4 linked regions of the Pleomorphomonas sp. T1.2MG-36 genome follow. The protein of the gene in region 1 binds, or shares a complex with, the protein of each later gene. Links are inferred from orthologs where the notes say so. Each region holds a gene or a part of one and is shown on either strand. Other genes may lie near its edges. The genes, in order: accD, accB, QQZ18_RS16625 and accC.

Evidence for each region.
Region 2: the proteins of accD (region 1) and accB are in contact, whole or in part, in a solved structure (PDB 8UXZ), measured with the Escherichia coli proteins. The link is inferred for Pleomorphomonas sp. T1.2MG-36 from one-to-one orthologs.
Region 3: the proteins of accD (region 1) and QQZ18_RS16625 are in contact, whole or in part, in a solved structure (PDB 8UXZ), measured with the Escherichia coli proteins. The link is inferred for Pleomorphomonas sp. T1.2MG-36 from one-to-one orthologs.
Region 4: the proteins of accD (region 1) and accC are in contact, whole or in part, in a solved structure (PDB 8UXZ), measured with the Escherichia coli proteins. The link is inferred for Pleomorphomonas sp. T1.2MG-36 from one-to-one orthologs.

Annotation. Positions count from the first base shown.
Region 1 is NZ_CATNLY010000045.1:213,365-216,189, forward strand. It holds accD (acetyl-CoA carboxylase, carboxyltransferase subunit beta), read left to right. Parts: upstream 1-887; coding sequence 888-1,763; downstream 1,764-2,825. Other genes in the region: QQZ18_RS18580 (L-2-amino-thiazoline-4-carboxylic acid hydrolase), read right to left, coding at 181-651; QQZ18_RS18590 (bifunctional folylpolyglutamate synthase/dihydrofolate synthase), read left to right, coding at 1,851-2,825.
Region 2 is NZ_CATNLY010000012.1:54,949-57,701, reverse strand. It holds accB (acetyl-CoA carboxylase biotin carboxyl carrier protein), read right to left. Parts: upstream 1,738-2,753; coding sequence 1,264-1,737; downstream 1-1,263. Other genes in the region: QQZ18_RS07245 (DsbA family protein), read right to left, coding at 2,360-2,753; aroQ (type II 3-dehydroquinate dehydratase), read right to left, coding at 1,764-2,207; accC (acetyl-CoA carboxylase biotin carboxylase subunit), read right to left, coding at 1-1,255. UniProt on the Escherichia coli protein: This protein is a component of the acetyl coenzyme A carboxylase complex; first, biotin carboxylase catalyzes the carboxylation of the carrier protein and then the transcarboxylase transfers the carboxyl group to form malonyl-CoA.
Region 3 is NZ_CATNLY010000034.1:182,367-185,141, reverse strand. It holds QQZ18_RS16625 (acetyl-CoA carboxylase carboxyltransferase subunit alpha), read right to left. Parts: upstream 1,981-2,775; coding sequence 1,021-1,980; downstream 1-1,020. Other genes in the region: QQZ18_RS16620 (site-specific tyrosine recombinase XerD), read right to left, coding at 2,140-2,775; QQZ18_RS16630 (L,D-transpeptidase family protein), read right to left, coding at 1-759. UniProt on the Escherichia coli protein: Component of the acetyl coenzyme A carboxylase (ACC) complex. First, biotin carboxylase catalyzes the carboxylation of biotin on its carrier protein (BCCP) and then the CO(2) group is transferred by the carboxyltransferase to acetyl-CoA to form malonyl-CoA.
Region 4 is NZ_CATNLY010000012.1:55,784-58,622, forward strand. It holds accC (acetyl-CoA carboxylase biotin carboxylase subunit), read left to right. Parts: upstream 1-663; coding sequence 664-2,016; downstream 2,017-2,839. Other genes in the region: aroQ (type II 3-dehydroquinate dehydratase), read left to right, coding at 1-155; accB (acetyl-CoA carboxylase biotin carboxyl carrier protein), read left to right, coding at 182-655; pncB (nicotinate phosphoribosyltransferase), read right to left, coding at 2,101-2,839. UniProt on the Escherichia coli protein: This protein is a component of the acetyl coenzyme A carboxylase complex; first, biotin carboxylase catalyzes the carboxylation of the carrier protein and then the transcarboxylase transfers the carboxyl group to form malonyl-CoA.

The sequences.
Region 1 (2,825 bases):
AGGCCTAGAAAGACCTTTGTGGCCGGGTGTTTGTAACTTTCGTATCTGACGGCTTATTCATCATCCGATTTGGCCGGTGGATGCAAGACCGGCAACGGAAGATGGTGGCAATTTCAGCGAGGGGCCGTTTTTGAGGTAAACGCCTTGAAGCAAATCGCTCCGACAGGGTGTCGCGACCGTTCAGTCTTGTGTCCGGTCGAGGCGATAGCGGAAATCGCACCGCCGGCCGCCGGCCATGATGGTTTCGGTGCGTTCAAGCTTCATGGACGGGTTGTAGCCTTCGCAAAAGGCGGCGTCGCGATTGCAGGAGAGCAGCGCGCCGATCTCGGCCAGTCCCATCTCCTTGTATGTCTCGGCGTACTGGCAGCGCGTGACGTCGTAGGAAAGACGCTCCGGGCTCGCCTCCTTCACTTCGATCGTCAGGGCGTCATCGGCTGTCCAGGCCGGCAGAATGGCCTCGAAATCCTTGAAATCCGGCATGTGGCCGAGGTCGGCGCGGCAGGCCTCCCCATGGGCGATCGCGGCTTTTCGGATGGCCCCGTCGATGATGTCCCGTGCCTCCTCCTCGCCCATGCGTCCCACGAGTTCGCGATAAAGGTGGCCGACGATCTCCGCCTCGATACGGCGGCGCTCTATGATGGGCAACGGCATGGGGCTCTCCTGGAACGGTTCGAAGCTAATCCGATCGGCGGTCGCTGAAAAGCGGCATCTCCGCAGTGACGGAAGTGGCGGTTCCGCGTCAGGCGAAACGGCTTTGGTCCCGGGGAAGGCTGTGCTATGAGAGCCTCGACGAAGGAACGGCGGCGCCCGAGGCTTGGCTGCGGCCGGTTCCGCGCCGGGAACGGCATGGCCGGCCGGTGTTCCGCGAGCAAAGGTCGAAACTCCCCGTGAACTGGATCAACAACGTCGTCCGCCCGAAAATCCGCTCCCTCTGGTCCGCCAAGCGCGATGTGCCCGAGAATCTCTGGGTGAAGTGCCCGGAGACCGGCGAGATGGTTTTTCACCGTGACCTCGAAGCCAACCAGTGGGTGATCCCCAACTCCGGCTATCATATGCGCATGCCGCCGAAGGAACGCTTCGTGCAGCTCTTCGACGGCGGAGACTATGAGGCGATTTCGACGCCGGCGGTGACGCAGGATCCGCTCAAGTTCCGCGACGAGAAGCGTTACGTCGACCGCCTGCGCGACTCGCGCGCCAAGACTGGCAACGACGATGCGGTGCTGGTGGGCGCCGGTCGTGTCGAGGGCAACGCCGTGGTCGCCGCGGTGCAGGACTTCGACTTCATGGGTGGTTCGTTGGGTACGGCCGCCGGCGAAGCGATCATTCGCGGCATTGAGGAAGCCGTGGCCCGTTCGGCCGCCTTCGTCATGTTCACGGCGTCCGGCGGCGCTCGCATGCAGGAGGGAATCCTGTCGCTTATGCAGATGCCGCGCACCACGGTGGCGGTCGAGATGCTGCGCGAGGCGGGACTGCCCTACATCGTCGTGCTCACCAATCCGACGCTCGGCGGCGTCACTGCCTCCTATGCCATGCTGGGCGACGTTCACATCGCCGAGCCGGGCGCGCTGATCGGCTTTGCCGGTCCTCGCGTCATCGAGCAGACCATTCGCGAGAAGCTGCCGGAAGGCTTCCAGCGTTCCGAATATCTTCACGAGCACGGCATGATCGACCTTGTGGCGCACCGGCACGAGCTGCGGGCCACCATCGGCCGCCTTGTTCGCCTGCTGACCCACGCCAAGGGCACAGCGCTCATTCCTGCCTGACGGTTCGCGGCCACAGTCTTTCAACCTTCCGCGCCGCCGTCAGGCGGCGTGTTCCTTTTGGGGTCTCCCCATTTTCGGATCTATGCCATGGAAACGCCGCTCGACATCATCGACCGCCTTGGCGCGCGCTGGCCGAAGGGCTTCGACCTCTCGCTTGGCCGCATTCGCCGGCTGCTCGCCGCGCTCGGCCATCCCGAGCAGCGCTTGCCGCCGGTCTTCCATGTCGCCGGCACCAACGGCAAGGGGTCGACGGTGGCATTTCTGAGGGCCATCCTTGAGGCCGAGGGGCTTCGTGTTCACGCCGATACCTCGCCGCACCTCGTCCGCTACAATGAGCGATTTCGTCTTGCGGGCGGGCCCGGCATATCGAGCTTCGTCGACGACGACGCTCTCGCCGATGCGCTTTCCCGCACCGAAAAGGCCAACGGGGACGAAGCGATCACCCTTTTCGAGCTTCTGACCGCCGCCGGCTTCCTGCTGTTTGCCGAGCGGCCGGCCGACGCGCTGCTACTTGAGGTCGGTCTGGGCGGCCGGTTCGATTCCACCAATGTGGTCGACCGTCCGGCCGTGTCGGTCATCACGTCGATCTCGCTCGACCATCAGGCCTATCTCGGCAATACCGTCGAGAAGATCGCCTTCGAGAAGGCCGGCATCATCAAGGCGGGCGCACCGGTCGTGCTGTCTCCGAACCCCGATGGCGTCGTGGCCGTGGTCGAACGGGTGGCGGCGGAGGTTGGCGCCGGGCCGCTGATGATCGGTGGGCAGGATTGGACGGCCTTCGAGGAGCATGGCCGCCTGGTGTTCCAGGATATCGACGGTCTGCTGGATTTGCCGAGGCCGCGCCTTCCCGGTAGCCACCAGATCGTCAATGCCGGCACGGCTATCGCCGCGGTGCGGGCGGCCGGCTTTCACGTTGGGCACGATGCCCTGGAGCGGGGCATGGAGCGCGTCGAATGGCCGGCGCGTCTGCAGCGCCTGACGGTCGGCGCCATCGTCGATGCCGCGCCGCAAGGAGCGGAGATCTGGCTCGACGGCGGTCACAATCCCGGCGCTGGCGAGGTG
Region 2 (2,753 bases), on another replicon or contig:
GCGGGATCGTCGAGTCGATGCCGTCGACCACGAACTCGTCGAGGCAGCGGCGCAGGCGCATCAGGCACTCGACGCGGTTGCGACCATGAACGATCAGCTTGCCGATCATGCTGTCGTAGTAGGGCGGGATCGTGTAGCCCTGATAGACGCCGCTGTCGACACGGACCCCCAATCCGCCCGGCGGATGCCAATAAGTGATCTTGCCGGGCGACGGCGCGAAGGTTGCGGCGTTCTCGGCATTGATGCGGCATTCGATGGCATGGCCGTTGAAGTGGACGTCCGACTGGCGGAAGCTCAATGCCTGACCCGAGGCCACCTTGATCTGCTCGTTGACAAGATCGATGCCAGTGATCATCTCCGTCACCGGGTGTTCCACCTGCAGGCGGGTGTTCATCTCGATGAAGTAGAACTCGCCGTTCTCGTAAAGGAACTCGATAGTGCCGGCGCCGGAATAGTTGAGCTCGGACATCGCGTTGGCGACGATGTTGCCGATCCTGGCCCGCTCGTCGTCGTTGAGGGCCGGCGAGCGGGCCTCTTCCATGACCTTCTGGTGGCGGCGCTGCAGCGAACAGTCGCGTTCGCCGAGATGCACGGCATTGCCCTGGCCGTCGCCCAGCACCTGCAACTCGATGTGGCGCGGTTTCAGGAGATACTTCTCGATGTAGACCGCGTCGTCGCCGAAGGCATTTTTGGCTTCGGTCTTGGCGGCCGACATGGCCGAGGGCAGTTCCGCTTCGGTCATGGCGACGCGCATGCCGCGGCCACCGCCACCGGCCGACGCCTTCACCAAAACCGGATAGCCGATCTCGGCGGCAACCCGCAGGGCGTCTTCCTCGGATTCGACGGCGCCATCCGAACCCGGCACCACGGGGATACCGAGGCGCTTGGCGGTTGCCTTGGCCTCGATCTTGTCGCCCATGATGCGGATATGGTCGGCCGACGGCCCGATGAAGGCAATGTTGTGGGCTGCCAGGATATCGGCAAAGCGAGCGTTTTCGCTGAGGAAGCCGTAACCGGGATGAACCGCCTCGGCACCGGTGATCTCGCAGGCGGCGACGATATTGGGAATGTTGAGGTAGCTGTCGCGCACCGGCGCCGGGCCGATGCACACGCTCTCGTCCGCGAGACGGACGTGCATGGCGTTGGCGTCGGCCGTCGAATGGACGGCGACGGTACCGATGCCAAGCTCCTTGCAGGCGCGCAGCACCCGAAGGGCGATTTCGCCGCGATTGGCGATGAGGATCTTTTCGAACATGGGGCCGGTCACTCGATGATCAGCAGCGGTTCGCCGAACTCGACCGGCTGGCCGTTCTCGACGAAAACGGCGGTGACGCGGCCGGCGCGCGGTGCCGGAATGTGGTTGAGGTGCTTCATGGCCTCGATGATCATCACCGTCTGGCCTTCCTTCACCACGTCGCCGACTTCGACGAACGAGCGGGCGCCCGGTTCGGGCGCCACGTAGGCGGTCCCAACCATCGGGGAGGGCACTGCGCCGGGGTTGGCAGCGGGGTCGGCCGCCTTCGCAACGTCGACGGCCGCGACGGCGGCAACCGGTGCCGCCATTGCCGGCATCGGACCCGGCGCGGCCCAGCCGCCCTGGGTGATGGTGACCGGCGCCGCCGTTCGAGCCACGCGGATCTTCAGCTTCTCCTGCTCCACCTCGATCTCGGTGAGGTTGGTCTCGTCGAGGATGTTGGCAAGCTGGCGGATCAGTTCGTAGTCAAAGGTCTGGGGCATCGGTTCTCACCGGATTGGGACGGCGGTCACCCTTTCAGGAGACCGGCGAGGGCTTCGAGCGCGAGTGTGTAGCCGAGGGGGCCGAGGCCTACGATCACTCCGGCCGCCACGGGCGACACGAAGGACCGATGCCGAAAACTCTCGCGGGCATGGACGTTGGAAATGTGAACCTCGATCAGGGGAACGCTAGCTCCCTTGATCGCGTCGTGGAGGGCGATCGACGTGTGGGTGTAGGCGCCGGGGTTCATCACCACGCCGGCACCACGCCGTCCAGCCTCCTGGATCCAGTCGACGAGTACGCCCTCATGGTTGGACTGACGAAACTCGACGGCCGAAAACCCCAGCGCGGCAGCCTTCTCGCGGCAGTTCGCCTCGATGTCGGCAAGGGTCAGCGATCCGTAGATGCCCGGTTCCCGAGTTCCGAGAAGATTGAGGTTCGGTCCGTTGAGGATGAACGCTTCAATGGGCAATCGGTCGGTTCCCTTTCAGGCCGGAGCGGGGATGGTCGCAACCCGAAGGCTGCGGCCGGCTTCCTTATAGGCATATGCCGCGCCGAAAAAAAGAGGCCGCGCCGATTCATCCCCGTCTGCCGGGTGCCTCCGCTCCCGGCGCCGATCAAAGATCAACAGGCAGTCTTGCCGCAGGCGCGCATTGCCTCGATCCTGCGGTTCAAATCGGCGAAGCCAACGGCGCCATAGACCATCTCGTCACCGATGATGTAGGCGGGGGTTCCGTTGATGCCGAGCTTGCGGGCGAGATCGTAGGAGTGATTGATCGCTTCGGCCACCGCCTGGGTACCGGCCGTCTCCTTCACCTTCGCCTCGTCGAGGCCCGCCTTGACCGCCGCTGCCAGCGCACGATCGCCGTCGGCCTGTCCCCGGATGCCCATCAGCTCGAAATGGAAGGCCTCGTAGGCCTTGGGATCGAGGATGTTGACGGCCGCCGCAACCTTGGCCGCCTCGACCGACCCCTCGCTCAGGATGGGAAACTCCTTGAGGATGATCTTGACGTCCTTC
Region 3 (2,775 bases), on another replicon or contig:
GGCGTTGAACACGTACTTGCGACCGCAGACGTCCACCTTCGGCTCCATACGGGTCATCTCGAAGGTGTCGTAGCCCTCCTTCAGCATCTTCCAGAAGGCCATGTTGGGGTCGTTCCAGTGCTTGGCCATGTTCTTGCCGTTGAGGCGGAAAGGGAAGGCTTGCAGCTGGAACGCCTTCTGGCCGCCGCGGAAGGCTTCGCGCGCCAGGGCGTAGATTTCCTGGATCTGCTGGTCGGTCATGGCGTAGCAGCCGCGCGACGAGCAGGAGCCGTGCACCATCAGCGCCGAACCGGTGCGGCCGTTGGCCCGGTCATAGGCATTGGGGAAGCCGGTGTTGAAGGCGAGATACCAGTCCGACTTGGGATTCATCAAGCCGGGCGAAATGGCGTAGAAGCCTTCCGGCGCCTGCCTGTCGCCTTCCCTGACCTTTGGCCCGAGATCGCCCGACCAGCGGCAGATGTCGTAGCTCTTGAGCAGGTCGTAGCGCCCGCTCGCATTCATTTTCCAGACTTCGAACTTGTTCTCCTCCTTGAAGATGCGCATCAGCACCGGGGAGGAGAGTTTCATGTTGAGCTTCTTCATGAGCTCAAGCGTCTTCGCCGACACCGGGCGCTGGTCCTTGGGGCCATAGCCGTAGCCGATCTCGTCGGCCTGGCAGGCGGCCAGAAGCGCGGCGAGACCGAGGGCGACCGCAAGTCGCGCAAGGCGGCCGGCGATGGAAATGCCTGGAGAGGGCTGGTTCGGGCGGAACGAGGTCATGCTCTCCGTTTCACTCATGGTCACCGCGGCACCTTCCGGGTCCTGGCGGGGGCTGTCTGGCCGTCCCCCCGGGCGCCGGACAGCATATCATGGAGCGATCCTCGACGGTCAGGGTTACCGAATGGTTACCACCGCATCAAGGCCGAACCGGTGCGCCGGAGACCGGCGCATCCGTTCATCGAGGCCGCCGGCTTCTCATTTCCAATGGAAACATGAGAAATTCATGGCAAGGCGACCGGAAAAATGCAGGGCGGTCCGGCCTCAGACCTTGAGGTCGCGGCCGATCGCCAGGAACTTGCGGCGCCGATCGGCGCGGATGTCGTCGCGACTCTTGCCGTCGAAGGTGGCAAATGCCGCCTCGACAACGCCGCCGACGGCCTCGATCACCTGGTTCGGCGCACGATGGGCGCCACCGACGGGCTCGTCGATGATGCCGTCGATGATGCCGTAGCGAACGAGATCCTGGGCGGTGATGCGCATGTTCATCGCCGCGTCCTGGGCCTTGGCCGAATCCTTCCACAAAATGGAGGCCGCGCCCTCGGGCGAGATCACCGAGTAGATGGAGTGCTCGAGCATGAAGACGCGGTTGGCGGTGGCGATGGCAATGGCGCCGCCGGAGCCGCCTTCGCCGATGACCACCGAGACGATCGGCACGCCCAAGCGGAGGCAGGCCTGCGTCGAACGGGCGATGGCTTCGGCCTGGCCGCGTTCCTCGGCGCCGATGCCGGGATAGGCGCCAGCGGTGTCGACAAGCGAGATCACCGGCAGATTGAAGCGGTCGGCCAGTTCCATGATGCGGATGGCCTTGCGGTAGCCCTCCGGACGCGCCATGCCGAAATTATGGCGGATGCGCGTCTGGGTGTCGTGGCCCTTCTCCTGACCGATGACGGCCACCGGACGGCCACGGAAACTGCCGAGGCCGGCCAGGATCGCTGCGTCTTCGCCAAAGTTGCGGTCGCCGGCGAGCGGCGTCCAGTCGGAGATCAACCGTTCGATGTAGTGGGCGGCATGCGGCCGGTCGGGATGGCGTGCGACTTGCGCCTTCTGCCAAGGCGTGAGGCGAGCGTAGATGTCGGCCAGCGCCTGGGCGGCGCTCGTCTCGAGTTTGGCGATGTCGTCGTCGATGGGAAGGGCGGCTCCGCCGTCGGCCAGGGCTTTCAGCTCCTGAACCTTGCCCTCAAGGTCGGCGATGGGTTTCTCAAAGTCGAGATAGCTTCTCATCCGGCTCTCTTCATGGTGCCCCGGCCGCCGTCTTAATCCCGAGGGACAACCAAAGGTGCGGCGACCGCGCACACTTGGCTTCCGATCGACGCCTTGTCAACGCCAATCGCCGCAAATGCCGGCAATTCTGTGATCATCTCCGTGCCATTACCAAGGCGATTATCGCTCGGACAGTGGGTGATGATCGGCGACAAGCGCGGCGAGACGGTGCTCGAGAACGTGCGTGTAGATCTCGGTCGTGCCGATGTCGGCGTGGCCGAGCAATTCCTGGACGATGCGAAGGTCGGCTCCGTTCTGGAGCAGATGGCTGGCGAAGGCATGTCGCAGGACGTGCGGCGACACCTTGTCGGGCGATATGCCCAGCCGAGCGGCGGCGTCCTTGAGGTCGCGGGCGAAACTCTGGCGCGTCACGTGGCCGGTTTCGGAGTTGGCCGGAAACAGGAAGGGGCTACCGGCGTGCCGGCCGCTTGCCTTGAGGAGGCTGCGATAGGCGATGACGGCGGCGCGGGCGGTGTCGCCGATCGGCACCAGCCGGTCCTTGGAGCCTTTGCCGCGCACGGTCATGGCGGCCGTGCCCTCGCGGATGGCGCCGGCCGGCAGGCCGACGAGCTCGGAGACGCGCAGGCCGGACGCATAGAGCGTTTCCAGCATGGCCCAGAAGCGGGTACGGCGCAGCGCTTCGGCCCGATCCTCGACGGGCTCGGCGGCCGTGGCGGCGGTCGCGTCCATCAGTCGGCCGACGTCCTCGACGGAAAGTACCTTGGGCAGCGGACGGCGGGTACGGGGGCGGTCGAC
Region 4 (2,839 bases), on another replicon or contig:
CCCTGATCGAGGTTCACATTTCCAACGTCCATGCCCGCGAGAGTTTTCGGCATCGGTCCTTCGTGTCGCCCGTGGCGGCCGGAGTGATCGTAGGCCTCGGCCCCCTCGGCTACACACTCGCGCTCGAAGCCCTCGCCGGTCTCCTGAAAGGGTGACCGCCGTCCCAATCCGGTGAGAACCGATGCCCCAGACCTTTGACTACGAACTGATCCGCCAGCTTGCCAACATCCTCGACGAGACCAACCTCACCGAGATCGAGGTGGAGCAGGAGAAGCTGAAGATCCGCGTGGCTCGAACGGCGGCGCCGGTCACCATCACCCAGGGCGGCTGGGCCGCGCCGGGTCCGATGCCGGCAATGGCGGCACCGGTTGCCGCCGTCGCGGCCGTCGACGTTGCGAAGGCGGCCGACCCCGCTGCCAACCCCGGCGCAGTGCCCTCCCCGATGGTTGGGACCGCCTACGTGGCGCCCGAACCGGGCGCCCGCTCGTTCGTCGAAGTCGGCGACGTGGTGAAGGAAGGCCAGACGGTGATGATCATCGAGGCCATGAAGCACCTCAACCACATTCCGGCACCGCGCGCCGGCCGCGTCACCGCCGTTTTCGTCGAGAACGGCCAGCCGGTCGAGTTCGGCGAACCGCTGCTGATCATCGAGTGACCGGCCCCATGTTCGAAAAGATCCTCATCGCCAATCGCGGCGAAATCGCCCTTCGGGTGCTGCGCGCCTGCAAGGAGCTTGGCATCGGTACCGTCGCCGTCCATTCGACGGCCGACGCCAACGCCATGCACGTCCGTCTCGCGGACGAGAGCGTGTGCATCGGCCCGGCGCCGGTGCGCGACAGCTACCTCAACATTCCCAATATCGTCGCCGCCTGCGAGATCACCGGTGCCGAGGCGGTTCATCCCGGTTACGGCTTCCTCAGCGAAAACGCTCGCTTTGCCGATATCCTGGCAGCCCACAACATTGCCTTCATCGGGCCGTCGGCCGACCATATCCGCATCATGGGCGACAAGATCGAGGCCAAGGCAACCGCCAAGCGCCTCGGTATCCCCGTGGTGCCGGGTTCGGATGGCGCCGTCGAATCCGAGGAAGACGCCCTGCGGGTTGCCGCCGAGATCGGCTATCCGGTTTTGGTGAAGGCGTCGGCCGGTGGCGGTGGCCGCGGCATGCGCGTCGCCATGACCGAAGCGGAACTGCCCTCGGCCATGTCGGCCGCCAAGACCGAAGCCAAAAATGCCTTCGGCGACGACGCGGTCTACATCGAGAAGTATCTCCTGAAACCGCGCCACATCGAGTTGCAGGTGCTGGGCGACGGCCAGGGCAATGCCGTGCATCTCGGCGAACGCGACTGTTCGCTGCAGCGCCGCCACCAGAAGGTCATGGAAGAGGCCCGCTCGCCGGCCCTCAACGACGACGAGCGGGCCAGGATCGGCAACATCGTCGCCAACGCGATGTCCGAGCTCAACTATTCCGGCGCCGGCACTATCGAGTTCCTTTACGAGAACGGCGAGTTCTACTTCATCGAGATGAACACCCGCCTGCAGGTGGAACACCCGGTGACGGAGATGATCACTGGCATCGATCTTGTCAACGAGCAGATCAAGGTGGCCTCGGGTCAGGCATTGAGCTTCCGCCAGTCGGACGTCCACTTCAACGGCCATGCCATCGAATGCCGCATCAATGCCGAGAACGCCGCAACCTTCGCGCCGTCGCCCGGCAAGATCACTTATTGGCATCCGCCGGGCGGATTGGGGGTCCGTGTCGACAGCGGCGTCTATCAGGGCTACACGATCCCGCCCTACTACGACAGCATGATCGGCAAGCTGATCGTTCATGGTCGCAACCGCGTCGAGTGCCTGATGCGCCTGCGCCGCTGCCTCGACGAGTTCGTGGTCGACGGCATCGACTCGACGATCCCGCTCTTCAACAACATGCTGAAGAACGCCGACATCATCGACGGCGCCTATGACATCCACTGGCTGGAGAAGTGGCTCGCCACCAAGCCGTTCGAGGCTTGATCAGAAAGATAAGTAAGCACTTGCTTATTCGATGCGCCGCCCCTTCGGGCGGCGCTGCCGTTTTCGGTCAGATCGCGCCTTCGACTACACCAGTACCGGCCGCTTGATGCGCCCCGCCTCGCCGAAGACGCGCAAATAGCGGGCGATCTCGGCCGGGTCACCGGTCGCCTTTTCCGGATTGTCGGAGAGCTTCACCGCCGGCCGGCCATTGACCTGCGTCACCTTGCAGACGAGCGAGATCGCGTCGAAGTCGTCGGTGGGTTGCGGCGCGCAATCCTGAAAGTCGTTGGTGAGGTTGGTGCCCCAGCCGAAACTCATGTGAACGCGACCGCGGAAATGCGTGTAGACGCGCTCTATCTCCTCGACGTCAAGGCCGTCTGAGAAGACGATCAGCTTGTCGCGGGGGTCCTGCCCTTTTGCCTTCCACCAAGCGATGATCTCTTCGCCGCCCTCGACTGGATCGGCACTGTCGGGTCGGAAGCCCTTCCAGTCGGCCACCCAATCTGGCGCGTCGCGCAGGAAGGAGGAGGTGCCGAAGGCGTCCGGCAAGACGACCAGAAGGTTGCCGTCGTAGAGCTCCTGCCAGTCGCGCAGCACCCGATAGGGCGCCTGACGCATCTCGTCTTCGGTATTGGCGAGCGCGGCCATGGCCATCGGCAGCTCATGGGCGTTCGTGCCGATGGCCTCAAGGTCGCTCTTCATCGCCAGCAGCACGTTCGACGTGCCGATGAAGGCCGGTCCGAGGCCTTCCTTCAACGCGTTGACGCACCAGTCCTGCCAGAGATGCGAATGGCGGCGACGGCTGCCGAAGTCGGCGATCTTG